Regions from separate parts of the Streptomyces sp. NPDC102402 genome, predicted to be linked through region 2. Evidence: riboswitches for the same ligand, from Rfam matches in the RefSeq annotation. Region 2 holds a riboswitch; the other holds the start of a gene.
The links. Region 2 has a riboswitch for cobalamin ahead of metE (5-methyltetrahydropteroyltriglutamate--homocysteine S-methyltransferase). Riboswitches for the same ligand answer to the same signal wherever they lie in the genome.
Positions count from the first base shown of each region.

Region 1 (5,089 bases), on a different contig from region 2:
ATGCTGTGCGACAGTCCTGCCACTGCTCTGATTGCTTCGGAGGGGCGACAGTGGAGCCATGAACACATTCATGAGCTACCTGTCCATAGCCGCACTTTTCACCCTCGTCCTGCTTCCCGCGCTGGCCGGGCTCGCAAGGGAGCGCCGGATCGACCGCGCGCTGAGAGAGGCGCAACGGGGCGGGGAGGTGCGATCCCCCGAGACGGCGGGCGCCGCGCGGCCGGTCACGGCCGCACGGCGCCCCCACGTGAGGTCCTGGGCGAGGGTCTAGAAGTCGTCGTCGAAGCCGACGGACCCCTCCACCGCCACCTGGTACGCGGAGGGCCGCCGCTCGAAGAAGTTCGTCAGCTCCTGCACCCCCTGGAGCTCCATGAACGAGAAGGGGTTCTCCGAACCGTAGAGCGCCGGGAAACCGAGCCGGGTGAGCCGCTGGTCGGCGACGCACTCCAGGTACTGGCGCATCGACTCGGTGTTCATGCCGGGCAGCCCCTCACCGCACAGGTCCCGGCCGAACTGCAGCTCCGCCTCGACGGCCTCCTTCAGCATGTCGGTGACCTGCTGCTGGAGCTCGTCGTCGAAGAGCTCCGGCTCCTCCTTGCGGACGGTGTCCACGACCTCGAAGGCGAAGTTCATGTGCATCGTCTCGTCACGGAACACCCAGTTGGTACCGGTGGCCAGACCGTGCAGCAGACCGCGCGAGCGGAACCAGTAGACGTAGGCGAACGCGCCGTAGAAGAACAGTCCTTCGATGCACGCGGCGAAGCAGATCAGGTTGAGCAGGAAGCGGCGGCGGTCGGCCTTCGTCTCCAGGCGTTCGATCTTCTCGACCGAGTCCATCCAGCGGAAGCAGAACTGCGCCTTCTCGCGGATCGAGGGGATCTCCTCGACCGCGTCGAAGGCCGCCGCGCGGTCCTCCGGGTCGGGCAGATAGGTGTCGAGCAGCGTCAGATAGAACTGGACGTGCACGGCCTCCTCGAACAGCTGACGCGACAGGTACAGCCGCGCCTCGGGCGAGTTGATGTGCTTGTAGAGCGTCAGCACCAGGTTGTTGGAGACGATCGAGTCGCCCGTGGCGAAGAAGGCGACCAGCCGGCCGATCATGTGCTGCTCACCGGGGGAGAGCTTGGCGAGGTCGGCGACGTCGGAGTGGAGATCGACCTCCTCCACCGTCCAGGTGTTCTTGATCGCGTCCCGGTAGCGCTCGTAGAAGTCCGGGTAGCGCATGGGGCGCAGGGTCAGTTCGAAGCCCGGGTCGAGCAGGTTCTTGGCGTTGTCGGAGCTCATCACTGGCAGGCCTCGCAGGACTCGGGGTTTTCGAGGGAACAGGCGATCGCGTCCGCGTCGGGCGCCGAAGCCTGCTGTACGGGAATGGGGGCGGAGGCGGCGGCCTTGCCCGACGCCGCGCGGGCGATCCGGGTCGCCGGGCGCGAACGCAGGTAGTACGTCGTCTTCAGCCCCTGCTTCCAGGCGTACGCGTACATCGAGGAGAGCTTGCCGATCGTCGGCGTCTCCAGGAACAGGTTGAGCGACTGGCTCTGGTCGAGGAACGGCGTACGGGCCGCCGCCATGTCGATCAGGCCGCGCTGCGGGATCTCCCACGCCGTGCGGTACAGCGCCCGCACGTCATCGGGGATCCAGGCGAAGCCCTGGACGGAGCCGCTCGCCTCGCGCAGTGCCTCACGGGTGCGGGCGTCCCAGACGCCGAGCCTCTTCAGTTCCGCCACGAGATAGCCGTTGACCTGGAGAAACTCGCCGCTGAGCGTCTCGCGCTTGAAGAGGTTGGAGACCTGCGGCTCGATGCACTCGTACACCCCGGCGATCGAGGCGATCGTCGCCGTCGGCGCGATGGCGAGCAGCAGTGAGTTGCGCATCCCGCTCTTCGCGACCCTGGCGCGCAGGGCGTCCCAGCGCTCCGGCCAGTTCAGCTCGGTGTCGTAGTGGTCGGGGTGCAGCACACCACGGGCGGCCCGGGTCTCGGACCAGGCGGGCAGCGGGCCGGACCTCTCCGCGAGGCCGCAGGACGCCTCGTAGGCGGCGAGCATGATCCGCTCGGAGATCTTCGTGGAGAGCGCGCGGGCCTCCGGGGAGTCGAAGGGCAGGCGCAGCTGGAAGAAGACGTCCTGGAGGCCCATGGCGCCCAGGCCCACCGGCCGCCAGCGGGCGTTGGAGCGCCCGGCCTGCTCGGTGGGGTAGAAGTTGATGTCGACGACCCGGTCCAGGAAGGTCACGGCGGTGCGCACGGTGGCGTCCAGCCGCTCCCAGTCGATCGAGCCGCCTTCGACGAAGGCGCCCAGGTTGACCGAACCCAGGTTGCAGACGGCCGTCTCGCCGTCGTCGGTGACCTCCAGGATCTCCGTGCACAGGTTCGAGGAGTGCACCACGCGGCCCGGCTCGGCGGTCTGGTTCGCCGTTCGGTTGGAGGCGTCCTTGAACGTCATCCAGCCCTGCCCGGTCTGCGCGAGCGTCCGCATCATCCGGCCGTACAGCTCACGCGCCGGCATGGTCTTGCGGGCCAGTCCCCTGGCCTCCGCCGCCCGGTAGGCCGCGTCGAACTCCTCGCCCCACAGGTCGACCAGCTCGGGGACCGCGGCGGGAGAGAACAGCGACCACTCGGTGTCCGCGTCGACGCGGCGCATGAACTCGTCCGGGATCCAGTGCGCGAGGTTGAGGTTGTGCGTGCGCCGCTGGTCCTCGCCGGTGTTGTCGCGGAGCTCCAGGAACTCCTCGATGTCCGCGTGCCAGGTCTCCAGGTACACGGCTGCCGCGCCCTTGCGCCGGCCGCCCTGGTTGACCGCGGCGACCGAGGCGTCCAGCGTCTTCAGGAACGGGACGATGCCGTTGGAGTGCCCGTTGGTGCCCCGGATGAGTGAACCCCGGGCGCGGATGCGGGAGTACGACAGACCGATGCCGCCCGCGTGCTTGGAGAGCCGTGCCACCTGGTGGTAGCGGTCGTAGATCGAGTCCAGCTCGTCCTTGGGCGAGTCCAGCAGGTAGCAGGAGGACATCTGGGGGTGCCGGGTGCCGGAGTTGAACAGGGTGGGGGAGGACGGCAGGTAGTCGAGCCGGCTCATCAGGCCGTACAGCGCGGCGACTTCGCCCAGGGCGTGCTCGGAGGTGTCCTCGGCGAGCCCGGCGGCCACACGCAGCATGAAGTGCTGCGGGGTCTCGACGACCTCACGGGTGAGCGGGTGACGCAGCAGGTACCGGCTGTGCAGTGTCCGCAGCCCGAAGTAGCCGAAGCGGTCGTCCGCTCCGTCGGCGAGCGCCTGGTCGACCAGGGCGTCCAGCGCGTCCGCGTGCAGGGTGACGAACTCGGCCGTGCGGTCGGCGATCAGGCCCTCGCGGTGTCCGACGGCGACCGAGGCGGAGAAGGAGACGGCGCCCTGGCCTGCCGCCTCGTCCGCGATGGCCAGAGTCAGGAGCCGGGCCGCCAGCCGGGAGTAGGCCGGGTCCTCGGAGATCAGGCCGGCGGCGGCCTCGGTGGCCAGCGACCTCAGCTCTGCCTCGTCCGACCGCGCGTTGCGGCCGCGCAGCGCGGCGGCGGCGACCCGTCCGGGGTCGGTGTCGGGCAGATCGGCGGTGAGACCGGTCAGGGTCCGCAGGAGTGCGGTCCCGGGCGCGTCGGTCGTGCGGCCTTCGAGTTCCGCGGCTGAAACCGGGTCTGCTGGCGCGATGGTCACTGGGGCTATCCCTCGCTGGGCTCAGGGCCTGCGGATACGGGGCAGCCGGACACGGCACCCGGAGAGGGCAGCACGGTGCGCGGCGTCCACCGGCTCTCCGCGAAGCCCGGACGTCTCGTCGTCCGGTTCGGTCGAGCCGGACGCGCTGTCGACAGGTCCTCGGACTCCGCGGTGCGGAAAAGCGCACCGATCACACCGTTGCGGGACAGTTCCGGATTCGCACCGGATTCCCCTGCGACGACAGCGAGGTCGAGCATACATGTGGGGGCTGCTGATTGAAGAAGCCCCCACATCTTGTGTCGCGAAGGTCAGAGATCCAGACGGTACGTGAGGAGTGGAGGGCGGCCGGGCAGTGGGCTCCAGTCCCGTTCCGGGGAGCGCGCGAAGCCCAGGCGCCGGTAGATCCGGTGGGCGCCGTGCATGGCCGGATGCGTCGACAGGACGATCCCGGAGAGGCCTCCCGCGGCCCGCGCCCGGTCGACGCAGGCCCGTACGAGCGCCTCGCCCGCTCCCCGTCCACGGGCGGCCGGTGAGACGGCCAGCATCCGGAACTCCGCCTCGCCCTCCCCGGCGATGTCGGCCCACGGACTGCCGGGAGGGACGTAGGCGACACCGCCCAGCACGTCGCCGTCGGCCCCCACCGCGACCAGCACGTCGGCCTCGGCCGCCCGGCGGTCCACGGCGCGGAGCTGTTCCAGATAGGGATCTTCGGCGCCGAAGTCGAGAAGCCCGTCACCGAGATACGCCTGGGCGGTGATCTCGCCCAGCTCCTGGTGCTCCGTGGCCCGGATCGGTCTGATCGATACGTCCATGGGCGCAGTGTGCCGCAGAGTGCCGGACCGGCGCTCCCCCGATTCGGCCGTGGCACCGGGACCGTCGGGGGCCGGTCGCGCGAAGAGGCCCCGGCAGGGGTTCTGTTCGCCCTGCCGGGGCCTCCTCGGGCTCGGGAGCCGCCGTGGGTCAGTGACCTCCCGGCGCGCCCACCGTGGCCGGCGGGAGCTTCTCCTGGACGCCGGGGTCGCCCACGTCCGCGGTGTAGTCGGACGGGGACGTCTCGTCGATGCCTGCCGGGGCCTTCACCGCGTTGAGGACGAAGGTCAGCACGACCACCACGACGACGTTCAGCACGAACGCGGTGAGACCGATGTAGCCGATCTCGCCGATACCCGGGATCTCCTTGGAGGACCCGCCGAAGTGCTTCTGGGTCGGGCTGGCGACGCCGTAGGCGGCCACCGTGCCGTAGATCATGCCGACCGCCCAGCCCGCGATCAGTGCCCAGCGGTGGAACCACCGGGTGAACAGGCCGCCCACCAGCGCCGGCATCGTCTGGAGGATCCAGATGCCGCCCAGCAGCTGGAAGTTGATCGCGACCGTCTTGTCCATGGTCAGGACGAAGGCGAGCGCGCCGA
Region 1 is NZ_JBIWKR010000002.1:915,730-920,818, forward strand. It holds gene ACIRJR_RS09075 (hypothetical protein) at 59-271, shown strand; gene ACIRJR_RS09080 (ribonucleotide-diphosphate reductase subunit beta) at 268-1,284, opposite strand; gene ACIRJR_RS09085 (ribonucleoside-diphosphate reductase subunit alpha) at 1,284-3,680, opposite strand; cobalamin riboswitch at 3,813-3,949, opposite strand; gene ACIRJR_RS09090 (GNAT family N-acetyltransferase) at 3,989-4,492, opposite strand; gene mctP (monocarboxylate uptake permease MctP) at 4,641-5,089, opposite strand, start outside.
Region 1: it holds a riboswitch for cobalamin, as region 2 does, so the genes downstream of both, ACIRJR_RS09085 (ribonucleoside-diphosphate reductase subunit alpha) here and metE (5-methyltetrahydropteroyltriglutamate--homocysteine S-methyltransferase) in region 2, are expected to answer to the same signal.

Region 2 (5,089 bases):
GTCCGTCGGATCGAACGGCGTGACCGCGGCGGTCGCTTCAGCTTGCGGACATGGCTGGCACATGACGTCGTGTGCCAGGGTTGCGGGTATGGATCGGCAGTCTGAGAGCCCGGAACTCTGGGCGTTCCTGGAGTCCCTGCACTGCGGCGACATCCTGTCCGGCACCGTCGCGGCGGTCGAACGGTTCGGGGTCTTCGTGGCCCTGGACGACGGGCCTGATCATCCCACCCTGCCCGGTGTCGGGTTCCTCGGTATCCCCGAACTGTCCTGGCGGCGCTTCGATCATCCCACCGATGTTGTTCAGGTGGGGCAGCGTGTCGCCTGCGAGTTCCTTGGGTTCGACACCTACAACGCCGAGGCCAGGCTGTCCTTGAAGGCACTGGAGCGCGACCCCTTCCAGGATTTCGCCGAACGCACGGTGGGTGGCCAGGAATTCCGCGGGACGGTTGCGAAGGTGGTTCCCATCGGCATCTTCGTCGAGCTCGAGGACGGAATCTTGGGGCTGGTCCCGTCCAGAGAGATCGACGGGCGCCCTGCGGCGGGTCCGGCAGAGGGCTTCGAGGTCGGAGATGAGATTGCCGTCGTCGTCCGGGAAGTCGATCTGCCAGGCCGCCGGGTGTTCCTCTCCAGTCCGGAGAGCGGCCGGTACGCAGGGGGCGTGCTGCCCACGTGACGGCCTCCGTGCCCGGATCGTTGAGGTGAGCATGGGGCGGGGCGATCTCACAGATGCCGAGTGGGCACGGCCGCGGCCATCTCCTCCGGTCGGCAACGGGCGTTGTGGCAGGTGGCGGGATCGGTCGCGGGTTCCACGCCTGAGGAACACCGGGTCGCTGCCGGGCCGAGAGGCTCGGCGGTGCTGTGGAGGAGGGCGGGCGGCGGACGGTGGTCTGCTGCCCGCCCCGCTTGCGCTCCCCGCCGGACGGCCCCGGTGGCTCACGTCACGTCCCGGGGATCTGGACGGCGACGTCCGAGGAGCGCTCGACCCTCTATGGTGGCCGGTGCAGCTGGTTCGCCCTGCCCGCCAGGCAGACGCGTCGCAAGAGGGAACCCGGTGGGAATCCGGGACTGCCCCGCAGCGGTGAGTGGGAACGACCGCCGTCAAGAGCACTGGATCCGGACGGATCCGGGAAGCGACGGCCAGTAGGAGTCTGCCCCGGCAGATGTGCCCGCGAGTCCGAAGACCTGCCCGTTGCCCGTACGCGACCACTCGCGTACGGATATCCCGGTGACCTCGTGGGCGGGTCGGCGTACATACCAGGCAGAACCTCACGCCGAGGGCGTGCACGTGTTCCGTCCGGTGCGTCATCCCTTCGCGTCCGTGTCCTGTCTCCGGGATCTCAAGGAGTCATCTCGCGAAGGAGATTTCCGTGACAGCGAAGCCCGCGGCCGCGGCGGCACGAGCCACCGTGTACGGCTACCCCCGCCAGGGCCCGAACCGGGAACTGAAGAAGGCCATCGAGGGCTACTGGAAGGGCCGGATCACCGCCGCCGCCCTCCAGGAGACGGCAGCCGGACTGCGCCGGTCCAACTGGCGGCAACTGGCGGATGCCGGCATCCATGAGCTCCCCACAGGAGACTTCTCCTACTACGACCACGTCCTGGACACCAGCGTCATGGTCGGCGCCGTCCCGCAGCGGCACCGCGAGGCCGTCCACGCCGACTCTCTCGACGGCTACTTCGCGATGGCGCGCGGAACCCAGGACGTCGCCCCGCTGGAGATGACCAAGTGGTTCGACACCAACTACCACTACCTCGTGCCCGAGCTCGGCCCGGACACCGTCTTCACCGCGGACTCCTCCAAGCAGGTCTCCGAGCTCAAGGAAGCCCTCACGCTCGGACACACCGCCCGGCCCGTGCTCATCGGCCCTGTCACCTACCTTCTGCTCGCCAAGCCCGCACCCGGAGCACCGGCCGACTTCGAACCGCTCACCCTTCTGGACCGCCTCCTGCCGGTGTACGAGGAGGTGCTCGCCGATGTCCGCGCCGCCGGTGCCGAGTGGGTGCAGCTCGACGAGCCCGCTCTGGTCCAGGACCGCACATCCGCCGAGCTGAACGCCGCCGCACGCACCTACCGGGACCTCGGCGCCCTCACCGACCGCCCCAAGCTGCTCGTCGCGTCCTACTTCGACCGGCTCGGCGAGGCTCTCCCTGTTCTGGCGAAGGCCCCGGTCGAGGGCCTGGCGCTGGACTTCACCGGCGCGGCCGCAGCCAACCTCCGGGACCTCGCCGCCGTCGGCGGGCTCCCGGGAAAGAGGCTCGTCGCCGGTGTCGTCAACGGACGCAACATCTGGATCAACGACTACGAGAAGTCCCTGGCCACCCTCGCCACGCTCCTCGGCCTCGCCGACCGGGTCGATGTAGCCGCGTCCTGCTCCCTGCTGCACGTCCCCCTGGACACCGCGCCGGAGAAGGACATCGACCCGCAGATCCTGCGCTGGCTCGCCTTCGCCCGGCAGAAGACCGCCGAGATCGTCACCCTGGCCAAGGGGCTGTCCCAGGGCACCGGCGCGGTGACCGCCGAGATCGCCGCCAACCGCGCCGACCTCGCCTCCCGCTCCGACTCTCCTGTCACCCGCGATCCGGCAGTACGGGCCAGGGCCTCCGCGATCACCGACACCGACGGCCGCCGCTCCCAGCCCTACGGCGAGCGGGCCGCCGCCCAGCGCGCACACCTCGGCCTCCCCCTGCTGCCGACGACCACCATCGGCTCGTTCCCGCAGACCGCCGAACTGCGCACCGCCCGCGCGGACCTGCGGACCGGACGCATCGACACCGCCGGATACGAGGACCGCATCAAGGCCGAGATCGGTGACGTCATCGCCTTCCAGGAGAAGACCGGCCTGGACGTCCTGGTCCACGGTGAACCCGAGCGCAACGACATGGTGCAGTACTTCGCGGAGCAGCTGACGGGGTACCTCGCCACGCAGCACGGCTGGGTCCAGTCCTACGGCACCCGCTACGTCCGCCCGCCGGTCCTGGCCGGCGACGTCTCCCGCCCCGAACCGATGACGGTGCGCTGGACGACGTACGCCCAGTCGCTCACCGGCCGGCCCGTCAAGGGCATGCTCACCGGCCCGGTCACCATGCTCGCCTGGTCCTTCGTCCGCGACGACCAACCTCTGGGCGACACCGCCCGCCAGGTCGCACTCGCACTGCGCGACGAAGTGAACGACCTGGAACACGCGGGCACCTCGGTCATCCAGGTCGACGAGCCCGCTCTGCGCGAGACCCTGCCCCTGCGTGCGGCCGACCACGCCGCCTACCTGGCCTGGGCGACCGAGTCGTTCCGGCTCACCACCAGCGGCGTACGGCCGGACACCCAGGTCCACACCCACATGTGCTACGCCGAGTTCGGCGACATCGTCCAGGCCATCGACGACCTGGACGCCGACGTCATCAGCCTGGAGGCCGCCCGCTCCCACATGCAGGTCGCCCGCGAGCTGGCGGCACACGGATACCCGCGCGAGGCGGGTCCCGGCGTGTACGACATCCACTCGCCGCGCGTGCCCGACGCCGAGGAGGCCGCCGCACTGCTCCGCAAGGGGCTGAAGGCCATCCCCGCCGAACGGCTCTGGGTCAACCCCGACTGCGGCCTCAAGACCCGAGGCTGGCCCGAGACCAGGGCGTCACTCGAGAACCTCGTCACCGCGGCACGCACGGTCCGAGGCGAACTGCCCGCCTGCTGACCGGAACACTCCGAAGGCCGGGGCGCCCCTCAGGCGCCCCGGCCGCAGCACAGCGAGCAGTGGAGAAGTCCCCCGACCTCGATGAGGTCGTCACAGCGCTCCTCGGCTCACCCCAGGTGCGGCGGCCCCGGCGGGAAGGCCAGGATGCCCATGAGAGGAACACCACCGGATGAGTACCGGGCTCAGGCGTCTTCTGGTCATCGGCATCGGAGCCGGTGACCCCGACCATCTGACGTTGGCCGCCGTCAAGGCCATGCGCGGAGCGGATGTCTTCTTCGTTCTGGGCAAGGGCAACGGGAAGGACTCCCTCACCCGGTTGCGACGGGACATCCTCGATGAGCACGTGACGACGCCGTATCGCGTCGTCGAGGCCGACGATCCCCGGCGTGACCGCTCCCAGGAACAGGTCGCGGGCTATGCCGACGCGGTTCACGACTGGCGTCGTCGGCGTGCCGACGTCTGCGAGGAGCTGATTCGCGAAGAACTGGCCCCGGGGCAGTGCGGTGCGTTCCTTGTATGGGGTGACCCCTCGTTGTACGACGGCACCATCGCGATCCTCGATGACATCCGGGCCCGCGAGGAGGTGGCGTTCTCCTACGAGGTGATTCCCGGGATCAGCAGCGTCTCCGCTCTGGCGGCCCGGCACCGCATCAGTCTGAACCGGGTCGGCCGGCCGGTCCACATCACTCCCGGCCGACGGCTCTCCGAGAGCCTCCCGAACGACGACGGCGACATCGTCGTCATGCTCGACGCCCACGAAAGCTTCAGGCACCTTGCCGGCAGCGGCATATGGATCTACTGGGGCGCCTATATCGGTACCCCCGACGAGATCCTGGTCTCCGGACCGCTCGACGAGGTCTCCGACCGCATCCGCCGGGTGCGCGCCGAGGCCCGCGCCGAGCGCGGGTGGATCATGGATACCTGTCTGCTGAGGATCCACCCCGACGGCACCGAGGGCTAGGGACTCTTGTTTGGATCATGCTGTGCAAGGCCGCTGGGCTGGGTGCCGATCGGCCCTGCACGGTGGTGCGGAGGACTTCCGCGACGGCTCACTGGAGCAGTTCGAAGTGGGGGTGGTAGGGGGAGGACGGGCAAACGTGGAGCTGCAGGTTGTTGCCGCCGGTGATGTCGATCAAGGTGAAGTTGCCGTCCCGGGCGCCGAGGGGCGGCGGGCCCGGGGTCGGCCGGTCCTCCTTGGCGGTCCAGGTCGCGCTGCCACCGTCCCCTTCCCATGAGGCGATGGTGAGGAGCGGGACCGCCTCGGTGCCACACTCCAAACAGGCGCGGTCGACGGGGTCGGTGGGGCTCCAGAGGGTCCAGCCGCCGGTCTTCCAGCCGGGGGCGGTGCAGAGGTTGTTCAGGTAGAGCTCGCCCGGATCGTCGGCGTATGCGTTGTACTGCGC
Region 2 is NZ_JBIWKR010000009.1:244,111-249,199, reverse strand. It holds gene ACIRJR_RS25665 (S1 RNA-binding domain-containing protein) at 89-673, shown strand; cobalamin riboswitch at 989-1,205, shown strand; gene metE (5-methyltetrahydropteroyltriglutamate--homocysteine S-methyltransferase) at 1,368-3,686, shown strand; gene cobF (precorrin-6A synthase (deacetylating)) at 3,856-4,647, shown strand; gene ACIRJR_RS25650 (hypothetical protein) at 4,736-5,089, opposite strand, start outside.